Regions from separate parts of the Enterobacter sp. AC1 genome, predicted to be linked through region 2. Evidence: predicted binding sites of a transcription regulator. Region 2 holds the regulator's gene; each other region holds the start of a gene.

Region 1 (5,101 bases), on a different contig from region 2:
GCGTGCTGGCCGCGCTGGCCGTTGCGGCGTTCCGCCACAGCATGTACCTGCTGGAGTGGCTGCTTCTCAGCAACGACAGCGGCAGCCTGGTGAATGCCGCCGCGTCGCTCTCTCCCTGGCGGCGCGCGCTGACGCCAGCCCTGGGTGGCCTGGCCGCCGGGCTGCTGCTCTGGGGATGGCAGAGGCTGAACGCGCAGCAGCCTCACGCCCCTACCGATTATATGGAAGCGCTGGAGACCGGGGACGGCCAGTTTGATTACGGCGCCAGCCTTGTGAAATCCCTTGCCTCGCTGCTGGTCGTTGCCAGCGGAAGCGCCATCGGGCGTGAAGGGGCTATGATCCTGCTCGCCGCCCTCGCCGCCGCCTTTTTCGCCCGGCGCTTTACGCCGAAATCAGAATGGAAGCTCTGGATTGCCTGCGGTGCCGCGGCCGGGATGGCCAGCGCTTACCATGCCCCCTTAGCCGGAAGCCTGTTCATTGCAGAGATTCTGTTCGGTACGCTGATGTTGGCCTCGCTCGGCCCCGTGGTTATTGCGGCGGTGGTGGCGCTTATCACCACGCAGCTCCTGGCACCCGGTGCCGGCACGCTCTATGAGGTGCATCTGAGCGGCATCTTCAGCGCGGCAGACTATGCCCTGCTGGTCGCCATGGGCCTGCTGGCGGGTCTCTGCGGGCCACTGCTGATGTGGCTGATGGCGTGCAGTCATTCTTTATTTTTGCGCCTCAAACTTTCCCCGCCGTGGCAGCTGGCGCTGGGCGGTTTGATCGTCGGGCTCCTTTCTCTCCTCACGCCAAAGGTGTGGGGGAATGGCTACAGCGTGGTTCAGGCTTTTCTGCTCGCCCCGCCGCTGCTGACGGTGATTGCCGGGGTGTTTGTCTGTAAACTGCTGGCGGTGCTGGCTAGCAGCGGCTCGGGTGCGCCGGGCGGGGTGTTTACGCCCACGCTGTTTGTCGGCATGGCGACGGGGATGCTGTTTGCACAACTTTTTGCGCTGTGGTTACCGGGGTCTGAAACGGCGATTTTGCTGGGTCTGGCGGGGATGGCAACGCTGCTCGCCGCGACCACGCATGCGCCTATTATGTCGGCGCTGATGGTTTGTGAAATGACCGGGCAGTATTTTTTACTGCCCGGCTTGCTGGTTGCCTGCGTGGTGGCGTCCGTGCTGTCGCGGACGTTACGCCACGACTCGGTCTACGGTCAGCACGCCACCGAGGGAAGAGAGATCGATGTACTGCGCTAGCTCGCGCTGCTCGGCGCGGGGCAGATAAGGCAGCTCTCCTACCAGCGGCCCCGGCAGCTTAGTACTCAGCACGTCGATGATCTCGGCGTAGTGCGCCAGGCCCGGGTTGATGCGGTTTGCTACCCAGCCAATCAGCGGCAGGCCGTCATTGGCAATCGCCTGCGCCGTCAGCAGCGCGTGGTTGATGCACCCTTCCTGGATACCCACAACCATCACCACCGGAAGCTGTTCCTGCACCACCCATTCAGACAGCGGGCGCAGGTCATTCATCAGGCTGCGCCAGCCGCCCGTGCCTTCAACCACCACGTGATCGACCTTCTCGCTCAGGTTCGCCAGGCCGTCGGACAGCAGAGGGTAATTAATCAGGCCGCTGTGCGCCACGCTGCTCTCCTCTTCGCTTAACGCAATGGGGTTGACCGCGTGATAAGGCAGTTCCAGCGACGAGACGCTTTGCAGCACCAGGGCGTCTTTATTACGCAATCCCTCTGGCGTCTCTTTACTCCCTTTTGCGACCGGTTTGTACCCTGCCACGCGTTTACCGCTTGCTGCAAGAGCCTGCAGCAATGCGCGGGATACAACGGTCTTGCCGACAGAGGTATCTGTACCAGTAACAAAGAAACGCTTAAGCATGACTCACTCCACCTCTTGGGTATGCTTCAAAATATAAACCAGGTAAATAATTCAGTGGAGGAAGTCTACGGGATGCGTGCGCTACCCGGCTTGAGATAGCGCAATTTTTCTTACATCTGCGGAAAAGAGTTAACCCTGTAACAGGCGGATCAGCAGCGATCCGTTATACATGGCGTCTTTGACCAGCGCCGCCCCGGCCATCGTGCCCTGGTTGGAAAACTGGGTGCTTTCTACCGCAATATTTTTGCTGTACGCGGGAAGCGACTGCTGGTGAATGCAGGCCGAGATCGCCGGGAACAGGATCTCCGCCGCCTGGCTGAGCGGCGAGCCAATGAGGATTTTTTGCGGGTTAAAGAGGTTCACCATAATCGCCAGAATGCGGCCAACGTTATTCCCCACGCCGGTAATAATGTCCTTCGCCAGCAGATCGCCCTGGCGCGCGGCGGCGCAGAGTGAATCTACCGTGAGGGGTTGGCCGTGCAGCGACGAGCTCATGGACTGGCCGAGGCGCACCTGCGCCAGCTCCAGCACGCTTTCCACGCTGGCAATGGTCTCCAGACAGCCGTGGTTGCCGCAGTAGCAGCGCTTGCCGTACGGGTCAACCTGAGTGTGGCCAATTTCCACCAGGCTGCTGCTTCCGGCGTGAAGAAGACGTCCGTCGGTGATCACGCCCGCCCCGACGTTATGGTCGATGACCACCTGAATCACATCCCGCGCGCCGCGGGAGGCACCAAAGAGCGCCTCCGCCATGGTCCAGGCGCTGATGTCGTGCTGAATATAGACCGGCACGCCGGTGTGGTTTTTCAGTGCTTCGCCCAGCGGCATCTCTTTGACGTCGTCGTAAAACGGCATGCGGTGAACAATGCCATTTTCGGTATCAATAATGCCCGGCATGGTGATGGCAATCGCGGTTAAGCGCTCAAGCCGCTGCTGGTGGCGGATAAAGAAGCGATCGATGTGCGTGACAATCGCATCGAGAAGCGGTTCTTCCGCGTTGAGGGGCAGCTCAAGCCGGTCTTCCACCACCAGCTTGCTGCTGAGATCGCGCAGCGCGAGGAAGATCTCCCCCCGGCTGATGCGCAGAGAAAGATAGTGCCAGGCTTCCGTCTCGACCACCAGCCCGACGGCCGGACGGCCGCGGCTGCCCGGCTCCTGAATTTCCGTTTCCTGAACCAGGTGCGCTTCCAGCATTTCGCGGACAATCTTGGTGATACTGGCGGGTGCCAGCTGTGCCAGGCGCGAAAGATCGATACGCGAAACCGGACCAAGCTGATCAATCAGGCGATACACCGCGCCGGCGTTGGTCTGCTTAATCTGATCGATATGCCCTGGCTGACTATCAGCAACCACCTCGTACTCCCTTATTTTCGAGCTTCGAAATAAACTGTGGGCTATGGTGAAGCACTTGCATGGCTGTCGTCAAATATTTACTTAGCCATGTGATTTACCGCACATTTTCGCCCACTTTTCCCTGGAAATATCACCCTAAAGAGGCGGTAATGAGCTGCTGTTTGAAGCGCTGTGCGGCATGGCTCTGTTCACGATGTTTTGACCAGACCAGCCACATCTCTGAAACGGCGTCCTCTTCGGCGATGGTCACCCAGCGCATTTCGCGCAATTGTACCCGTTTAAAGGAGGCCGGGAGAATAGACACCCCCAGCCCGGCGGCGACCAGGCCAATAATGGTCATCGCTTCCCCGACCTCCTGAGTGATGACCGGCGCAAGATCGTAGCGGCGCATCAGCCCCAGAATATCGTCATACAGCCCCGTCCCGACCTGCGGGTCAAAAAAGACGAACGGCTCTCTTGCCAGCTCTGCCAGCGACACCGACGGACGCGACGCCAGCGGATGATCGCGCGGGATCATGGCCATCAGCGGCTCGCGCAGAATAACCTGCCACGCCAGCGTGTCCGGCAGCTGGGTATTACGCATCAGCCCCAGATCCAGCGACCCCTCATTGAGCGGCGCGATCTGCTCGCGGGTATTGATTTCGCGCGTCTGAATGTGAACATCCGGAAAATGGCGGCGGAATGACGAAAGGGTCTCCGAGACGGCGCTGATAAACGGCGCTGACGAGGTAAACCCGATTCGCAGCTCTCCCGCTTCACCGAGATACAGCCGTTCTGCCCGGGCGGCGGCATCCTGGACCATGCTAAGGATTTGTCGGCTGTCGACGAGAAACTGCTTTCCCGCCGCCGTCAGGCTCACGCTACGGTTGGTGCGGGCCAGAAGACGCGCCCCGACCTGCTGCTCCAGGATCTGAATCTGCTGGCTTAACGGTGGCTGAGAGATGTTCAGCCGTGCCGCCGCGCGGCCAAAATGCAGCTCTTCGGCGACGGCGACAAAGTAGCGGAGATGACGCAGCTCGATATTCATATTTTTAAAGTATCATTTGAGATTATTAATATATTAGACAGAATATTTACATTTTCCTACCCTGAAGAGGTGGTCATACCCGTCACCAGAAATCACGGGGATGTTTAAGCAAGGAAACTGTGTGAGTCGTACAACTTCCATTGATATCGATCCGGCCAGCGACATCAATGATTTACCCATCGCATCGCAGCCGGTTCAGTTTATTAAACGTGGTACCCCCCAATTTATGCGCGTCACGCTGGCGCTCTTTTCCGCCGGTCTGGCGACCTTCGCCCTGCTCTATTGCGTTCAGCCGATCCTGCCCGTGCTTTCACATGAATTTGGCGTATCGCCTGCCAGCAGCAGCATTTCACTCTCGATTTCTACCGGTATGCTGGCGGTTGGCCTGCTCTTTACCGGCCCGCTTTCCGACGCCATCGGCCGCAAGCAGGTGATGGTGACGGCCCTGATGCTGGCCTCGGTCTGTACGCTACTCTCGACCATGATGACCAGCTGGCACACCATTCTGGTGATGCGCGCGCTGATTGGGCTATCGCTCAGCGGCGTGGCGGCGGTCGGGATGACCTACCTCAGCGAGGAGATCCACCCGAGCTTTGTTGCCTTCTCGATGGGGCTTTACATCAGCGGGAACTCGATCGGCGGGATGAGCGGACGCCTGCTGAGCGGGGTGTTCACGGACTTCTTTAACTGGCGTATCGCGCTGGCCGCGATCGGGTGTTTTGCGCTGGCATCAGCCCTGATGTTCTGGAAAATTCTGCCGGAGTCGCGCCATTTCCGTCCTACCTCCCTGCGCCCGAAAACGCTGTTTATCAACTTCCGGCTGCACTGGCGCGACAAGGGGCTGCCGCGCCTG
Region 2 (5,101 bases):
CGTGGGGTAGCGGTGGTAGAGAATGTCGTCAGCCAGGACCCGCAGACGTGCCGATACGGTCTGCGCGTTCCAGCGGATCACCGCTTCGGCGTGGCTGCGCTCGACCAGCTTTTGCACCTCCTGCGGGTGGTGAAGGCTAACGGAGATATGTTCCTGCAGGTCCAGCCCGACCTGGAAGGTGCGCAGCAGCCGTTTGTATTCGTGATTCTTGTTGGCGGCGAGCATATGCAGCTGCTGATAGCACTGGCTTATCAGATCCACCACCTTTTGCTGGCGCGTCAGCAGCGGCGGCAAGGATTTTTCCGGATCGGTATGCTGGGTGAGCAGGGTGTATTTGGCTTCGCAGTAATCCGCCAGCTGCACATAGAGCAGGCTCAGGGATTCGCGCAGCGGCTGTTCGCGCCACAGCCAGAACCAGAACCAGTTGAACAGCCCGTACCACAGCGTCCCCAGAGCGTAGATCAGCAGCGGCTCCCACACCGGCATATTCCCGGCGAGGCTCAGCGTGAAAATGGCCGCAATTAGCGAGGCGGGAAGCAGGCGGGCGTGCAGCGAGCTGATTTCGGCGGTGACGCCGAGGGTCATGGCCAGCACGGTCAGGATCAGCGGCAGCGGGATGTCCCGGGCAAGCAGAAGCTGCACGGCGAGGCTACAGCCTGCGAACAGGCAGCCGCCAATAGTCAGGCGTTTGAAGAAGCGCTTATGCGGCGTGTCCAGACCGGCGATGTTGCAGCAGGCGGGCACGAGAGAAAACAGCAGGCCTTGCTGAAGGTGTCCGAGGATCAGGCCCACGGCCACGGGAAGACACAACACCAGCGTTTGTCGCAGTGCGTAGTTAACTTCCGGGTGATAGATCAGCCTGCGCCACATGGGGAGTAGAGACAAAAACGGCGTGACACCCTGGGGTGACACGCCGTTTAAGCGGAATTAACGCGTTCCGTAGACCACGATGGTTTTACCGTGGGCGGAGATCAGGTTTTGATCTTCCAGCATTTTCAGGATACGGCCCACTGTCTCACGGGAACAACCGACGATCTGACCAATTTCCTGACGGGTAATTTTAATTTGCATGCCGTCCGGGTGGGTCATTGCGTCTGGCTGTTTCGCCAGGTTCAGCAGCGTTTGTGCAATACGGCCAGTCACGTCCAGGAAGGCGAGGTTACCCACTTTCTCAGAGGTGACCTGCAGACGGCGCGCCATCTGGGAAGAAAGACGCATCAGGATGTCAGGGTTAACCTGAATCAGCTGACGGAACTTCTTGTAAGAAATTTCAGCCACTTCACATGCTGTCTTTGCACGAACCCAGGCGCTACGTTCCTGGCCCTCTTCAAACAGGCCCAGTTCACCGATGAAATCGCCCTGGTTCAGATAAGAAAGGATCATCTCTTTCCCTTCTTCATCTTTGATCAGCACTGCCACCGAGCCTTTAACGATGTAATACAACGTTTCCGCTTTTTCACCCTGGTGAATCAGCGTGCTCTTCGATGGGTACTTATGAATGTGGCAATGAGACAAGAACCATTCGAGAGTCGGGTCTGTTTGCGGTTTGCCAAGCACCATGCGCTGTTATCCTCTGTTATAAGCTGTCACCAGAGTCATCAGATGCATCCGGACTCTGGGGTTGCAATCGAATTCTTACCCATACCCTGGGAAGTCGGCTACCGTAACGTTTCGCAGCCAGTAAAGTTTGATGTCCTCTGCATACACGTGTAACGTCAATGTATTACTGTAGCATCCTGAGTGTTTTAGCATAGCTTTCGCCGCGTGTCTCCTGGTGTCTCGCTTCAGCATGATGCAGGTCGCCTTCCATTGCGAGAAATGTAACGCACGCGTAATCTGTCACCAAAAATGCAACGTTGGAGTTCAAAAATATGCAAGCGCGCGTGAAGTGGGTTGAGGGTTTAACGTTCCTGGGCGAGTCCGCGTCAGGACACCAGATTTTGATGGATGGTAACTCCGGCGACAAAGCGCCAAGTCCAATGGAAATGGTGCTGATGGCGGCAGGCGGATGCAGCGCGATTGACGTGGTGTCGATTCTGCAAAAAGGCCGTCATGATGTGACCGATTGCGAAGTGAAGCTTACTTCCGAACGTCGCGAAGAGGCGCCACGCCTGTTCACGCACATTAATCTGCACTTTATCGTGACCGGTAAAGAACTGAAAGATGCCGCAGTATCACGCGCGGTGGACCTGTCTGCGGAGAAGTACTGCTCGGTGGCGTTAATGCTGGAGAAAGCGGTAAAAATTACCCATTCGTATGAAGTGATTGAGGCGTGATTGATGGGGCATCGTGCGTGTTGATGCCCTCACCCCCTCCCACAGGGCTGAGGGATCCCCATAAAATAATGCCTGCACATACGACCCCCTCTCCCTTGAGGGAGAGGGTTGGGGTGAGGGGGAACATACGGCTGTGGAGGTTATTCCGTTCACTTTATGTTCCTTGCTACTCTGTAACGACAATACCTGTGAACGTGCCAGGGTGGCTCAATCGCCACCACCCTGGCGACCCTGGCTCCCGGCGGTAAATCGCCGCTGCGCGGTACCTTCGGCTTATTCCTTCCGGCTTATCGGGGACGGGCGGAGGTAACATCCCTGTAAAGCCCGCCCTCTCGGCGCATCCCTGCGCCTCGCCCCGGCCTGCAGAAAACGCCTCAGCGATTTACAGCCGGACCAGGGCGTCGCTGTAAGTCATTCATTTTCCTGAAACAGCATTCGTCGCTTTTGGTAAAAAAATACTGGGGATTCCTCAACCCACCGGGAGAGGGAATATGATTATGCGATCTGCTTCCCTTCCATCAGCCGCTCTACCAGCGGCGTCATGATAAGCTCCATTGCCAGTCCCATTTTTCCGCCCGGCACCACCAATGTATTCATGTGCGAAATAAACGAGCCCTGCAGCATCGCCAGCAGCCAGGGGTAATCGATGCCTTCAAGATTGCGGAAATGGATCACCACAAAGCTCTCATCCAGAGAAGGGATCGTTTTGGCGGCAAACGGGTTGGAGGTGTCCACCGTCGGCACGCGCTGGAAGTTAATGTGCGTGCGGGAGAATTGCGGCGTTAAGTAATTGATGTAGTCCTCCATGGAGCGCACGACGGAATCCATCACCGCCTCGCGCGAGTGGCCGCGCTCGCTCATGTCACGCGTCAGCTTCTGGATCCACTCCAGGTTAACGATAGGCACCACCCCGACCAGCAGATCCACGTGTCGCGCCACGTCGTGCTGGGGCGTGACCACGCCGCCGTGTAATCCTTCGTAGAACAATACGTCGGTGGGTTCCGGCAGCGGCTGCCAGGGGGTAAAGGTGCCCGGCACCTGGTTCCAGGGCACGGCTTCGTCGTAAGTGTGCAGATACTTGCGGGATTGCCCTTTGCCGCTCTGTCCGTACTCAATGAATGTTTGTTCCAGCAGGCCGAAGTCATTGGCTTCCGGGCCGAAGTAGCTGATGTGTTTACCCAGATCGCGCGCCTTACGAATGGCCATATCCATCTCCGGGCGCGTGTAGCGGTGAAAGCTGTCGCCTTCGACCTCCGCCGCACGGAGATTCAGCTGGGCGAAAATCTTGCGAAAGGCGAGGCTGGTGGTGGTGGTTCCCGCACCACTCGACCCCGTAACGGCAATAACCGGATGTCTGGCAGACATAGCAACTCCCTGACTGAAATGGGTGGAAGATCAGCCGTGAAACGCGTTGCGGGGCATGATATTGACCGTCTCATGCAGTTCTGACCACACCAGCACCACGTCGCCGCTTTTCAGCTGGCGCTTTACATCGTTGACCTTTTGCTCAAGCGAGCGTTCTTGTTCACCATAATCGGTGCCTTCGCGTAATACAAAGCTTTCAATCAGATTATCGAGCGTTTCGGGAGCCAGATCCTGCCAGGGAATAATCATTTTGCACCGTCCAGATAAGGGGTTAGCCAGTCAGGAATACGCGTCTCAAGCCACATTTTCGGGCGGCGCAGCGTGCCGCCGATAAACCCAACGTGGCCACCGTGCTCCGTCAGCTGATAGTGAACGTTGTCGGGCAGGAATTCCTGAGCGGGGATCGAGTGATGATCCATAAAAGGGTCATCTTTGGCATGAATGATAAGCGTCGGCTGCGCGATCTTACTGAGCAGCGGCATGGCGCTGCACTGACGATAGTAGTCAATCGCATCGGCGAAGCCGTGGATTTTCGCGGTGATCAGATCGTCAAATTCCCGAATACGACGCACCTTTTTCAGCTGGCGCAGGCTCACCGGAAGGGTATCAGGATAGGCCTTCAGCTTACGCGCCGCGTTGGCTTTCAGCAGGTTGAGCAGGTAGCGCTGATAGACGCGAGAAAAGCCTTTCTCCATGTGGTAGCTGCACTGCTCCAGCATAAACGGCGCGGAGACAATCACCGCGGCATCCAGCGGTACGCTTTGACCCTCTTTCGCCAGCAGGCAGGCCAGCATATTGCCGCCCAGCGAATAGCCCACGGCAGCGGTGGGCACGGTGCCAAAGTTTTCCCGCAGCCAGTGTAAAAACCACGTTCCGTCTTCGGTTTCACCCGAGTGATAGATGCGTTTCTGACGATTGGGTTCGCCGCTGCAGCCGCGAAAATGCATCACCACGCCGAGCCACCCGCGCGCTTTTGCCGCCTCAATTAATCCATGCGCATAGGGGCTGTGCAGGCTGCCTTCCAGACCGTGAAAGACCACCAGACGCGGCTTATGGCGGGCCTGCTCCGGAGATTCGCTCCAGGCGAGATCCAGAAAGTCACCGTCTGGCAGGTCAAGGCGCTGCCAGTGCGGGGTGAACTGAACCTTGCGGCGGATCAGTCGCGGCAGCATGGTCTGCAAATGGCGATTGGCGACGCCGCGCATAGGCACGAACTCAGTGCTGTCTTCGGCTGCAATGTCGAAGTCTGATGGAATGATTTGGGTCATAAGCGCGATGCTGATTCTTGTCGGAAATTAACGATACTTTCCGAATTGTACCCCGTTTAGCCTGGATTTCCGAAACATGAACTGATCCCGATCACAAATCTTTACCTTGATTATTACTCTCAGGCTAATGATTCCGCTCTACGCTTAATTGATGCCTTTCTCACCAGAGCGCACACTTTACTCAACGTTAAG
Region 3 (5,101 bases), on a different contig from region 2:
CCGGTCACTTCGCAGCGAGTACGATCGTCAGACAACGTGTAATGAACTCCCAACGCTTTCAGCGCATTGAGCATATGGCGCACGTCATCGCTGTCCAGCAGGTTTGTAAGGACGGTGGTGCCGTTTGCCAGAGCTGCCAGCAGCAGAGCGCGGTTCGAGACACTTTTTGAACCAGGCAGATTGATGGTGCCATCTACCCGCGCGATAGGTTGTAACGTCAGGGATTCCATGAAACTTAACTCTCAACTCAACATAATAAAAACCCCGCAGCAGCGCTGCGGGGGTGAAAACAGCGCAATTAACCGTGGCGACGTTCGAAATCGATCATGAAATCAGTCAGGGCTTTAACGCCTTCCAGCGGCATCGCGTTATAGATAGAGGCACGCATGCCGCCGACAACGCGGTGGCCCTTCAGCGCATGCAGGCCTGCCGCGAAGGACTCTTCCAGGAACACTTTGTCAAGGTTGCTGTCCGCCAGCTGGAACGGCACGTTCATGCGGGAACGGTTAGCCTTCGCCACATCGTTGCGGTAGAAATCGCTCTTGTCGATTACGCCGTACAGCAGTTCGGCTTTCTGCTGATTCACTTTGTCCATCTGCGCCACGCCGCCGTTTTGCTTCAGCCACTTGAAGACCAGGCCGGAAAGGTACCAGGCGAACGTTGGTGGGGTGTTGAACATAGAGTCGTTATCGTTCAGCACGGTGTAATCGAGAATCGACGGGCAGGATTTATGCGCTTTACCCAGCAGGTCTTCACGCACGACGACGATAGTCAAACCGGCCGGGCCGATATTTTTCTGTGCGCCCGCGTAGATGACACCGTAGCGGCTGACATCAATTGGCGCAGACAGAATGGTGGAGGAAAAGTCGGCGGCAACCACGACATCGCTGCCGAAGTTTGGCGTCTCGTCGATGGCAATCCCGTCAATGGTTTCGTTCGGGCAGTAGTGCAGATACGCGGCGTTATCTGAAAGCTGCCACTCGCTCATTGGCTTCACGGCGCGCAGACCGTCAACGGTTACTTTGGCGTCAATAACATTCGGCGTGCAGTATTTATGCGCTTCTTTAACGGCGCTTGCCGCCCAGTAACCCGCATCAACGTAGTCGGCCGTCGTTTTGTCACCAAGGATATTCAGCGGTACGCCAGCAAACTGACCGCGCCCACCGCCGTGACAGAACAATACTTTGTAGTTCGAGGGGATATTCAGCAGATCGCGAAAATCCTTTTCTGCCTCTTCCGCCACCTGAATAAACTCTTTACCCCGGTGGCTGATCTCCATCACCGACGTCCCCAGACCATTCCAGTCACAAAGTTCCTGTTGAGCCTGTTTAAGCACGTCTGCCGGTAACATCGCCGGACCTGAACTGAAATTAAAGACTTGAGCCATTTCCCCTCACCACGCTAAAAGCCATAAGTTATAACTGTGGATATCGGTTTTATCATTCAGTGACACGCGCCGCAATGTCTAAAACTTATGACCCGTGAAATGTGCCCTGCGTCACACAAAACAATCTGCCGCCTCGCTAAGACAAAACCGACAAAATGGCTGTCAGGCAATGCGTTTAGCACGGCTAACCTTCGTCCATTCCGGATTTGCACAGCGAGGGCATAATTGACGATCCCCCGGCTGCATTGCGATCACGTGGCTACACCTCACGCAGGCATACTCGCCCGGTTCAGGTACGGTTCTGAAACGCTCGATAAGCATATCCGGCAGGATACACAGTCCCGGCTTCACCTCGTCGTCAGAATAGTAATAGACGCTGATTTGACCGTTAGTTTCCATTATTGCCAGACGCACCTGCCCGAGCTGTTCAACGCTATTCAGACGAAGCTCCATAAAGAACTCAAACTCGGTCATATTGGCGCTCTGTACATTTTCCCAGGCCAGCTGTCCGTCCTCGACGATAACGACCGGCTTCCCTTCAAGCAGATCCTCCAGCTTTTCGCTTTTCGACATCAGCCACATCACCAGGCGGTAAAGCAGCGCCAAAGAGACAAAAACGATAAACACCGGCACCATCGGGACATCATCATAAAAGGCAACGTCCCCCGCCGCTGAACCCAGCGTCAGGATGATCAACACCTCAAAGAGCGACATCTGCCTTACGCCGCGACGGCCCGTAATCTTGAGAAACAGAAAGACCAGGACGAAGGTATACAGACTGCGCAGAGCGACTTCGCCTAAAAACTCAGGAGGGACTTTATCAAACGCCATCCGCTGGAGATCAAACGCTTTCATTTTTCTATGCCTTAACAGTAGGTTACAGAATGTAAGCATAGCTCAGGCTTTTATTTTCGCCGAAGATAGCACCCGTCACGCAAAACCCGTATCATTGCGCGCTTTACGTACGATAAAAGTGAACGCCATGACTCAAACGTTTATCCCCGGCAAAGACGCCGCACTGGAAGATTCCATCGCTCGCTTCCAGCAAAAACTGACCGACCTGGGTTTTAACATCGAAGAAGCCTCCTGGCTCAATCCGGTGCCTCATGTCTGGTCCGTACATATTCGCGATAAAGACTGTGCCCTGTGCTTTACCAACGGTAAAGGCGCGACAAAAAAAGCGGCACTGGCCTCTGCGCTGGGTGAGTATTTTGAGCGTCTGTCCACCAACTATTTCTTCGCTGACTTCTGGCTGGGCGAAACCATCGCTAACGGCCCGTTCGTTCACTATCCAAATGAAAAATGGTTCCCGTTGACCGAAGATGACGAACTGCCGGAAGGTATTCTCGACGCTCGCCTGCGTGCCTTCTACGATCCAGACAGCGAACTGACGGCCAGCATGCTGATCGATCTGCAGTCCGGTAACGAAGATCGCGGTATCTGCGCCCTGCCGTTTACCCGTCAGTCTGATGAGCAGACCGTCTATATCCCGATGAACATCGTCGGTAACCTGTATGTGTCCAACGGCATGTCCGCCGGTAACACCCGCAATGAAGCGCGCGTACAGGGCCTGTCTGAAGTCTTCGAACGCCACATCAAAAACCGCATCATTGCCGAATCCATCAGCCTGCCTGAAATTCCGGCCGACGTGCTCGCGCGTTATCCTGGCGTGGTGGAATCCATTGCTAAGCTGGAGGCGGAAGGCTTCCCTATCTTTGCGTATGATGGCTCGCTGGGCGGTAAATACCCGGTTATCTGCGTTGTGCTGTTTAACCCAACGAACGGTACCTGTTTCGCCTCCTTCGGCGCACATCCTGACTTCGGCGTGGCGCTGGAGCGTACCGTTACCGAGCTGCTGCAGGGCCGTAGCCTGAAAGATCTCGACGTGTTCACCCCGCCAACGTTTGACGACGAAGAGGTGGCCGAGCATACCAACCTCGAAACCCACTTCATTGACTCCAGCGGTTTGATCTCCTGGGATATGTTCAAGCAGGACGCAGACTATCCGTTCGTGGACTGGAGCTTTGCCGGTACAACCGAAGAAGAGTTCGCCACGCTTATGGCTATCTTCAAAGCCGAAGACCAGGACGTTTATATCGCCGACTACGAGCACCTTGGCGTCTACGCGTGCCGCATTATTGTTCCCGGCATGTCCGACATCTACCCTGCCGAAGATCTGTGGCTGGCGAATAACAGCATGGGCGCGCATCTGCGCGAAACGCTGCTGGCTCTGCCGGGCAGCGAATGGGAGAAAGAAGATTATCTGAACCTGATCGCCCAGCTGGACGAGGAAGGCCACGATGACTTCACGCGCGTGCGTGAACTGCTGGGTCTGGCGACCGGTAAAGATAACGGCTGGTACACCCTGCGTATCGGTGAGCTGAAAGCGATGCTGGCCCTGGCGGGTGGCGATCTGGATCAGGCCCTGGCCTGGACCGAGTGGACCATGGAGTTCAACCAGTCGGTCTTCTCTGCCGAGCGCACCAATTATTATCGCTGTCTGCAAACGCTGTTGCTGCTCGCACAGGAAGAGGATCGCGAGCCGCTGCAATATCTGAATGCTTTCGTGCGTATGTACGGCGCCGAGGCCGTAGAAGCAGCCAGCGCGGCCCTGAGTGGCGAAGCGCCGTTCTATGGTCTGCAGGCTGTTGATAGCGATCTGAAAGCCTTCCCTGCGCATCAGTCGCTGCTGAAGGCTTATGAAAAGCTGCAGAAAGCAAAAGCCGCTTACTGGTCAAAATAAGCGCATATAACATTACCAGCTGTAGGTGTATTCAATCGTCTGGGCTATATTACGGGGCAATTTCATTGCCCCGTTTTTTTATTTTCTTCGGCAATGATTGTTGAATGTAATAATAAAGTTAAACGTGAGTAAATATAATAATATTTACCTGGGCTTTACTGTTACTTTTTATGGTAAATACTCCATATTAATTAACTGTCTCAGAGGTGGTCGAACGAAAAAATTCAACTCTTTTCATAACTTTTAAAATTTATTTTTATACGGATAATCAAACACTTACCCCGCATTTGTCGTAAAACCATACACACTGCGGGCCTATAAGCCAGGCGAGATATGATCTATATCAATTTCTCTTCTATAATGCTTTGTTAGTATCTCGTCGCCGACTTAATAAAGAGAGAGTTAGTGTGAAAGCTGACAACCCTTTTGATCTTTTACTCCCTGCTGCGATGGCGAAAGTTGCCGAAGAAGCGGGTGTCTATAAAGCAACGAAACACCCGATGAAGACGTTCTATCTGGCGATCACGGCTGGTGTGTTCATCTCTATCGCTTTCGTCTTCTACATCACCGCCACCACCGGTACTGCCGGAATGCCTTTCGGCATGGCCAAACTGATTGGCGGCATTTGCTTCTCACTGGGTCTGATTCTTTGCGTTATCTGCGGTGCCGACCTCTTCACCTCAACGGTGCTGATTGTCGTGGCAAAGGCCAGCGGAAGAATTACCTGGGGTCAGCTGGCACGTAACTGGCTTAACGTCTACGTGGGTAACCTGGTTGGCTGTCTGCTCTTTGTTTTGTTGATGTGGCTTTCTGGCGAGTACATGACCGCCAACGGTGGCTGGGGCCTCAACGTCCTGCAAACCGCCGACCACAAAATGCACCACACATTTATCGAAGCCGTTGCTCTCGGCATCCTCGCTAACCTCATGGTCTGCCTGGCTGTATGGATGAGCTATTCTGGTCGTAGCCTG
Region 4 (5,101 bases), on a different contig from region 2:
AGCCGCCGGTCGACGTTATGCTGACTATTCTCGCGGTGATTGGCTGCGCGGCTACCCTGCAAACGGCGGGCGGCCTCAACGTCATGATGCAGTTTGCCGAACGTCTGCTGCGCAAACACCCGCAGCACATCACCCTGCTCGCCCCGTTTACCACCTGGATGCTCACCTTCCTGTGCGGAACCGGGCACGTGGTGTACACCATGTTTCCCATCATTGCGGATATCGCGCTGAAAAAAGGGATCCGCCCGGAGCGCCCAATGGCCGTGGCATCGGTGGCATCGCAGATGGCGATTACGGCCTCCCCCGTTTCCGTTGCCGTCGTGTCGCTGGTCTCCATCCTGGCGGCCCAGCATGGGATCGGTCACGCGTGGGGGATACTTGAAATACTCGCCGTGTCGGTTCCCGCTTCCCTTTTCGGCGTGGCCATTGCGGCCCTGTGGAGCTTGCGCCGCGGAAAAGATCTGGCTGACGACGCAGAGTTTCAGGAAAAGCTGAAAGATCCAAAGCAGCGCGAGTTTATCTATGGCGGAACGGAGACGTTAATGGATCAACGTTTCCCAAAACAGGCCTACTGGTCCACGTGGATTTTCTTTGCCGGTATTGCCGTGGTCGTTCTGCTGGGAGCATTTCCTGAACTGCGCCCCGCCTTTGAACTGAAGGGCAAAATGACGGCGCTGTCGATGAACCTTGTCATCCAGATGATGATGCTGATTGCGGGCGCCGTGATGCTGATGGCCTGCAAGGTCAATGCGTCCGCGATTTCAAACGGCGCGGTGTTCAAGGCAGGAATGGTCGCGATCTTCTCGGTGTTCGGCGTGGCGTGGATGAGCGATACCTTTTTCCAGGCGCATCTCGACGAGCTAAAGCTGGCGCTGGAAGGCGTGGTGAAAAGCCACCCGTGGACGTATGCGATTGTCCTGTTTCTGGTGTCAAAACTGGTGAACAGCCAGGCGGCTGCGCTGACGGCCGTTGCGCCGATGGGTCTGATGTTGGGCATCGATCCGAAAATGCTGATCGCCTTTTTCCCGGCCTCATACGGCTATTTTGTCCTGCCGACCTATCCGAGCGATTTGGCCTGCATCGGCTTTGACCGTTCCGGCACCACCCGCATCGGCAAATTTATCATCAACCACAGCTTTATTTTGCCGGGGCTGATTGGGGTAAGCTGCGCGTGCGCGGCGAGCTACCTGCTGGTCCAGACATTCTTTTAGCGGCATCAACGGGCGACACAGACTGTCGCCCATCTGCCCGCTTTAGTGGGACTCACCCTGCGGCGTGAATCGCAGTTCAATCAGCGCAATAGCCTTCTGGATCGCACGAAGCGTAACCGGGTCAGCGGCAGCAGGATGGCTGGCGAAATCGATGTTTTTCAGCTGTGTAGACATCTTCTCGCGCACTTCAACCGGCGCAATCACGTCCAGAACATCAAGGATTTGTTTGATAACCAGCTGGCATGCAACAACGTCAGACACCAGCTCCTGATCGGCGCTCAGGTTTTGTGACATGGGGGCGTTCTCCTTATTTAAAGGCCGCCATAGTAGCAAAACGCAGCCCCTTTCATCTCCCCTTCGTCGTCTGCAAAGACAAAAAAACCTGCCGAAGCAGGTTTTTTTATCAGAACATGGCGCCCGGCGGCACGTCTTTGAACGTGCGGCAGTAATTGGCCCACATGCTTTTCAGGATTTTGCGCAGTTTCACGATGAGGCTCCATTAACTTGTTATACAACTTTATTATCAACGTGCCTATAATATGACCATCGTCACAAAAATCAATATTTTTGTGATGCCCATCACAATTTTTCCGGCATGTGGCCTGATAGTGTTCATCTCTGACCCGTTGCGAAGAGTGAGGGCAGATTGTCCGGCTATTCCAGGCATTGCTGCGGGCATCTGCGGGTACGATAACGTATTTCCATCCACTCAGAGCGAACCATGAAAAGAGTCATTGTAGCCGGCACGCTCCTGCTGCTCGCAGGGTGCAGTATTAACCGCCAGGCTGAAGTCAGCAGCCTCGACGCGCCGAACGGCATCGTCCGCCTCAACTACGGCCAGGCAGTGCTGCAAAATGCGTATTCCGATGAGTATGTGAATAACGGCACGGCGGCAAAAGCGTGTCAGAGCATGGGGTATGCCACTGCTTCAGCGTATGGTCAGCCCATCAAAACCTGCACCCTGACCAGCGGCGCGTTGTGTCTGAACGAGAGCGTGACCATCCAGTACAAATGTATGGGGTATGCCGTTAACCCTAAGTCAAATAATCCGTGGTATTGATCAAGGCTGCCAGCGTTTGCTGGCGGTTTATTTTATTACGAACAAAAACAATTCTCATTAATAAATATAAATATCGCCAATGCGTTTTATTCCCATTCGTATTTTAAATAAAGAAATAATTATTTTACGTTTTGCAAATAATTAAATAACAAATTATAGTGTCGCTCATTGTGAACCAGAAATAATAACCCGGAGCGCCACCATGCTGAAAACTGAAATGATCGACAAGCTCAACGCACAAATGAACCTTGAGCTTTTTTCGTCTCTCCTCTACCAGCAGATGAGCGCCTGGTGTAGCTACCACAGCTTCGAAGGCGCAGCTGCGTTTCTGCGTCGTCACGCTCAGGAAGAGATGACCCATATGCAGCGTCTGTTTGATTATCTGACAGATACGGGCAGCCTGCCGCGCATTGAAACCGTGACATCCCCTTTTGCTGAATATAATTCTCTCGACGAACTGTTCCGCGCCACCTACGAGCACGAGCAGCTGATCACGCAGAAAATCAACGAACTGGTTCATGCCGCTATGACCAGCCAGGATTATCCCACCTTTAATTTCCTGCAGTGGTACGTCGCAGAACAGCACGAAGAAGAGAAGCTGTTTAAATCCGTTCTGGATAAATTATCTCTGGTGGGTAAATCAGGCGAAGGTCTTTACTTTATTGATAAAGAACTTTCCACTCTGGATACGCAGAATTAATATCAATGCGGTGCTGCTTTCCGGCACCGCGTTAATTTACCCTTCCCCCTCATCACCTCCCTTTTATTTCCTGTACGCCTTGTTTACGTCACGCCTGACCCTTGCCCCACGTCGGACTGGCGGCAGCGCAATGCGTAAACCTTGCATTACACCCCTTGTAACGGTGGTTTGACGAATTACTGCTTTTGCCTTACTCTGCGCCGCAGATTTTGTTGCGGTTAAGCGTCGTTGTAGAGGAAAGCGTGAAAAACAGAACCCTGGGAAGTATTTTTATCGTCGCCGGAACGACAATTGGCGCAGGAATGCTGGCAATGCCCCTGGCGGCCGCAGGCGTGGGATTTGGCATGACCCTGCTGCTGCTGGGTACGCTCTGGGCCTTGATGTGTTACACCGCCCTGCTGCTGCTTGAGGTTTACCAGCACGTGCCCGCCGACACCGGCCTGGGTTCACTTGCGGCACGCTACCTGGGACGTTACGGCCAGTGGATCACCGGCTTTAGCATGATGTTCCTGATGTATGCCCTGACCGCCGCCTACATCAGCGGCGCCGGGGAGTTGATCGCCTCCAGCGTTAATGACTGGTTCGGCTCTGACATTACCCCTGCGACGGGGGCTATCTTCTTTGCGCTCATCGGCGGCGGCGTGGTCTGCGTGGGGACATCGCTGGTCGATCTGTTTAACCGTTTTCTGTTCAGCGCCAAAATTCTGTTCCTGATTGTCATGCTGGTCCTGCTGGCGCCGCATGTACATAAGGTCAACCTGCTGACGCTGCCGCTGGAAAAAGGGCTGGCGCTTTCCGCCATCCCGGTCATCTTCACCTCGTTTGGCTTCCACGGCAGCGTGCCGAGCATCGTCAGCTATATGAACGGCGATATTCGCAAGCTGCGCCGCGTCTTTGTCATCGGCAGCGCGATCCCGCTGATCGCCTATATTTTCTGGCAGCTGGTCACGCTGGGCAGCATTGACTCTTCAACCTTTATTGGGCTGATGGCCCAGCACGCGGGCCTGAACGGTTTTCTGCTGGCACTGCGCGAGGTCGTCACCTCCCCGCACGTTGAGCTGGCGGTACACCTGTTTGCCGACCTGGCGCTGGCGACCTCGTTCCTGGGCGTGGCGCTTGGCCTGTTTGATTACCTGGCCGATCTGTTCCAGCGTCGCAATACCGCCGCCGGGCGCTTACAGACCGGGGCAATTACCTTCCTGCCGCCGCTGGCATTCGCGCTATTTTATCCGCGCGGGTTTGTGATGGCTCTGGGATACGCAGGGGTGGCGCTGTCGGTTCTTGCTCTGCTCCTCCCTTCCCTGCTGGCATGGAAGAGCCGCCTGCAGCATCCGCAGCAGGGATACCGCGTGGCGGGGGGCAAACCGCTGCTGTGCGTTGTGTTTGCCTGTGGAGTGGTGATTATTCTGGTGCAGGTGTTGATTGCAGCGGGAATGCTGCCGGAAGTGGGTTAAATAAAAAAGGGGCTATCATCAGCCCCTTTTTTTATCAGTGCAAACAGCAGCTCTTAAACTTCTTCCCGCTGCCGCAGGGACACGGATCGTTACGCCCAACCTTGGTGCCGTTCACCGTCGGCTTCTTCACTTCCGGCTGCTGCGGGTTGTTGACCCAGTAGTTATACAAGCGCAGCGCCGCAGGCTGAATATGCTCAATGCTGGCCATATAGTCTTCTTCGGTCAGCGCATCCAGCTTTTCGCTGTTCTCTTCCGTACCGTGCAGCGCAATCACATCAAGATCGGCCTTCAGCGCTTCCGGCAAGGCTGACCAGTCCGTCAGCGCCACGCCGCGCATGTAGCCGTAGCACCACTCTTCCACAACGGTATAGCTTTCACCGTCTACGTCGTTATACCCAAACATCGGTTCAAACTGATCCGGATATTCGCTCAGGCGCTCGGCAATATCGTTCATGTGCTTAAAGCAGAGATCGATAAAACGGTTCATCTCACGATCGTTTTTCCAGCGCGGAATGTATTTCTCGCCACCCCACACCGCCACCAGCCAGGCATCTGGCTCAACGACAACAGGGCCGGAAAGCACTGCGGTGAGCATGCCGTCCAGCTCGGATACGTCAATGACGGACGCATCATCATGACCGTAAGACATTAACGTCTCTTCAAGCCACGCCATTTC

Evidence for each region. Region 2 encodes CRP, which controls carbon source genes, mostly activating them, when cyclic AMP is high. Its sites were predicted from a motif close to ATGTGANNNNNNTCACAT; they were not measured.
Region 1: the regulator CRP is predicted to act here: its motif matches at 3,309-3,326, upstream of mlc (sugar metabolism global transcriptional regulator Mlc).
Region 3: the regulator CRP is predicted to act here: its motif matches at 1,487-1,504, upstream of serC (3-phosphoserine/phosphohydroxythreonine transaminase).
Region 4: the regulator CRP is predicted to act here: its motif matches at 1,779-1,796, upstream of azuC (stress response protein AzuC).

The regions. Positions count from the first base shown of each region.
Region 1 covers NZ_JBNDIZ010000001.1:799,470-804,570, forward strand. Annotated here, with positions in the region: gene clcB (voltage-gated ClC-type chloride channel ClcB) at 1-1,241, shown strand, start outside; gene bioD (dethiobiotin synthase) at 1,176-1,871, opposite strand; gene mlc (sugar metabolism global transcriptional regulator Mlc) at 2,001-3,221, opposite strand; gene M2433_RS03785 (LysR family transcriptional regulator) at 3,352-4,248, opposite strand; gene M2433_RS03790 (MFS transporter) at 4,370-5,101, shown strand, end outside.
Region 2 covers NZ_JBNDIZ010000008.1:47,401-52,501, reverse strand. Annotated here, with positions in the region: gene M2433_RS19795 (YccS/YhfK family putative transporter) at 1-870, opposite strand, end outside; gene crp (cAMP-activated global transcriptional regulator CRP) at 928-1,560, opposite strand; gene M2433_RS19785 (OsmC family protein) at 1,872-2,276, shown strand; gene M2433_RS19780 (phosphoribulokinase) at 2,772-3,641, opposite strand; gene M2433_RS19775 (YheU family protein) at 3,672-3,890, opposite strand; gene M2433_RS19770 (hydrolase) at 3,887-4,909, opposite strand.
Region 3 covers NZ_JBNDIZ010000002.1:666,277-671,377, reverse strand. Annotated here, with positions in the region: gene aroA (3-phosphoshikimate 1-carboxyvinyltransferase) at 1-230, opposite strand, end outside; gene serC (3-phosphoserine/phosphohydroxythreonine transaminase) at 299-1,387, opposite strand; gene M2433_RS08040 (DUF421 domain-containing protein) at 1,550-2,242, opposite strand; gene ycaO (30S ribosomal protein S12 methylthiotransferase accessory factor YcaO) at 2,370-4,130, shown strand; gene focA (formate transporter FocA) at 4,538-5,101, shown strand, end outside.
Region 4 covers NZ_JBNDIZ010000003.1:409-5,509, forward strand. Annotated here, with positions in the region: gene M2433_RS09740 (anaerobic C4-dicarboxylate transporter) at 1-1,211, shown strand, start outside; gene M2433_RS09745 (DUF2766 family protein) at 1,254-1,505, opposite strand; gene azuC (stress response protein AzuC) at 1,615-1,698, opposite strand; gene yecR (YecR family lipoprotein) at 1,933-2,271, shown strand; gene ftnA (non-heme ferritin) at 2,474-2,971, shown strand; gene tyrP (tyrosine transporter TyrP) at 3,214-4,425, shown strand; gene M2433_RS09770 (YecA family protein) at 4,460-5,101, opposite strand, start outside.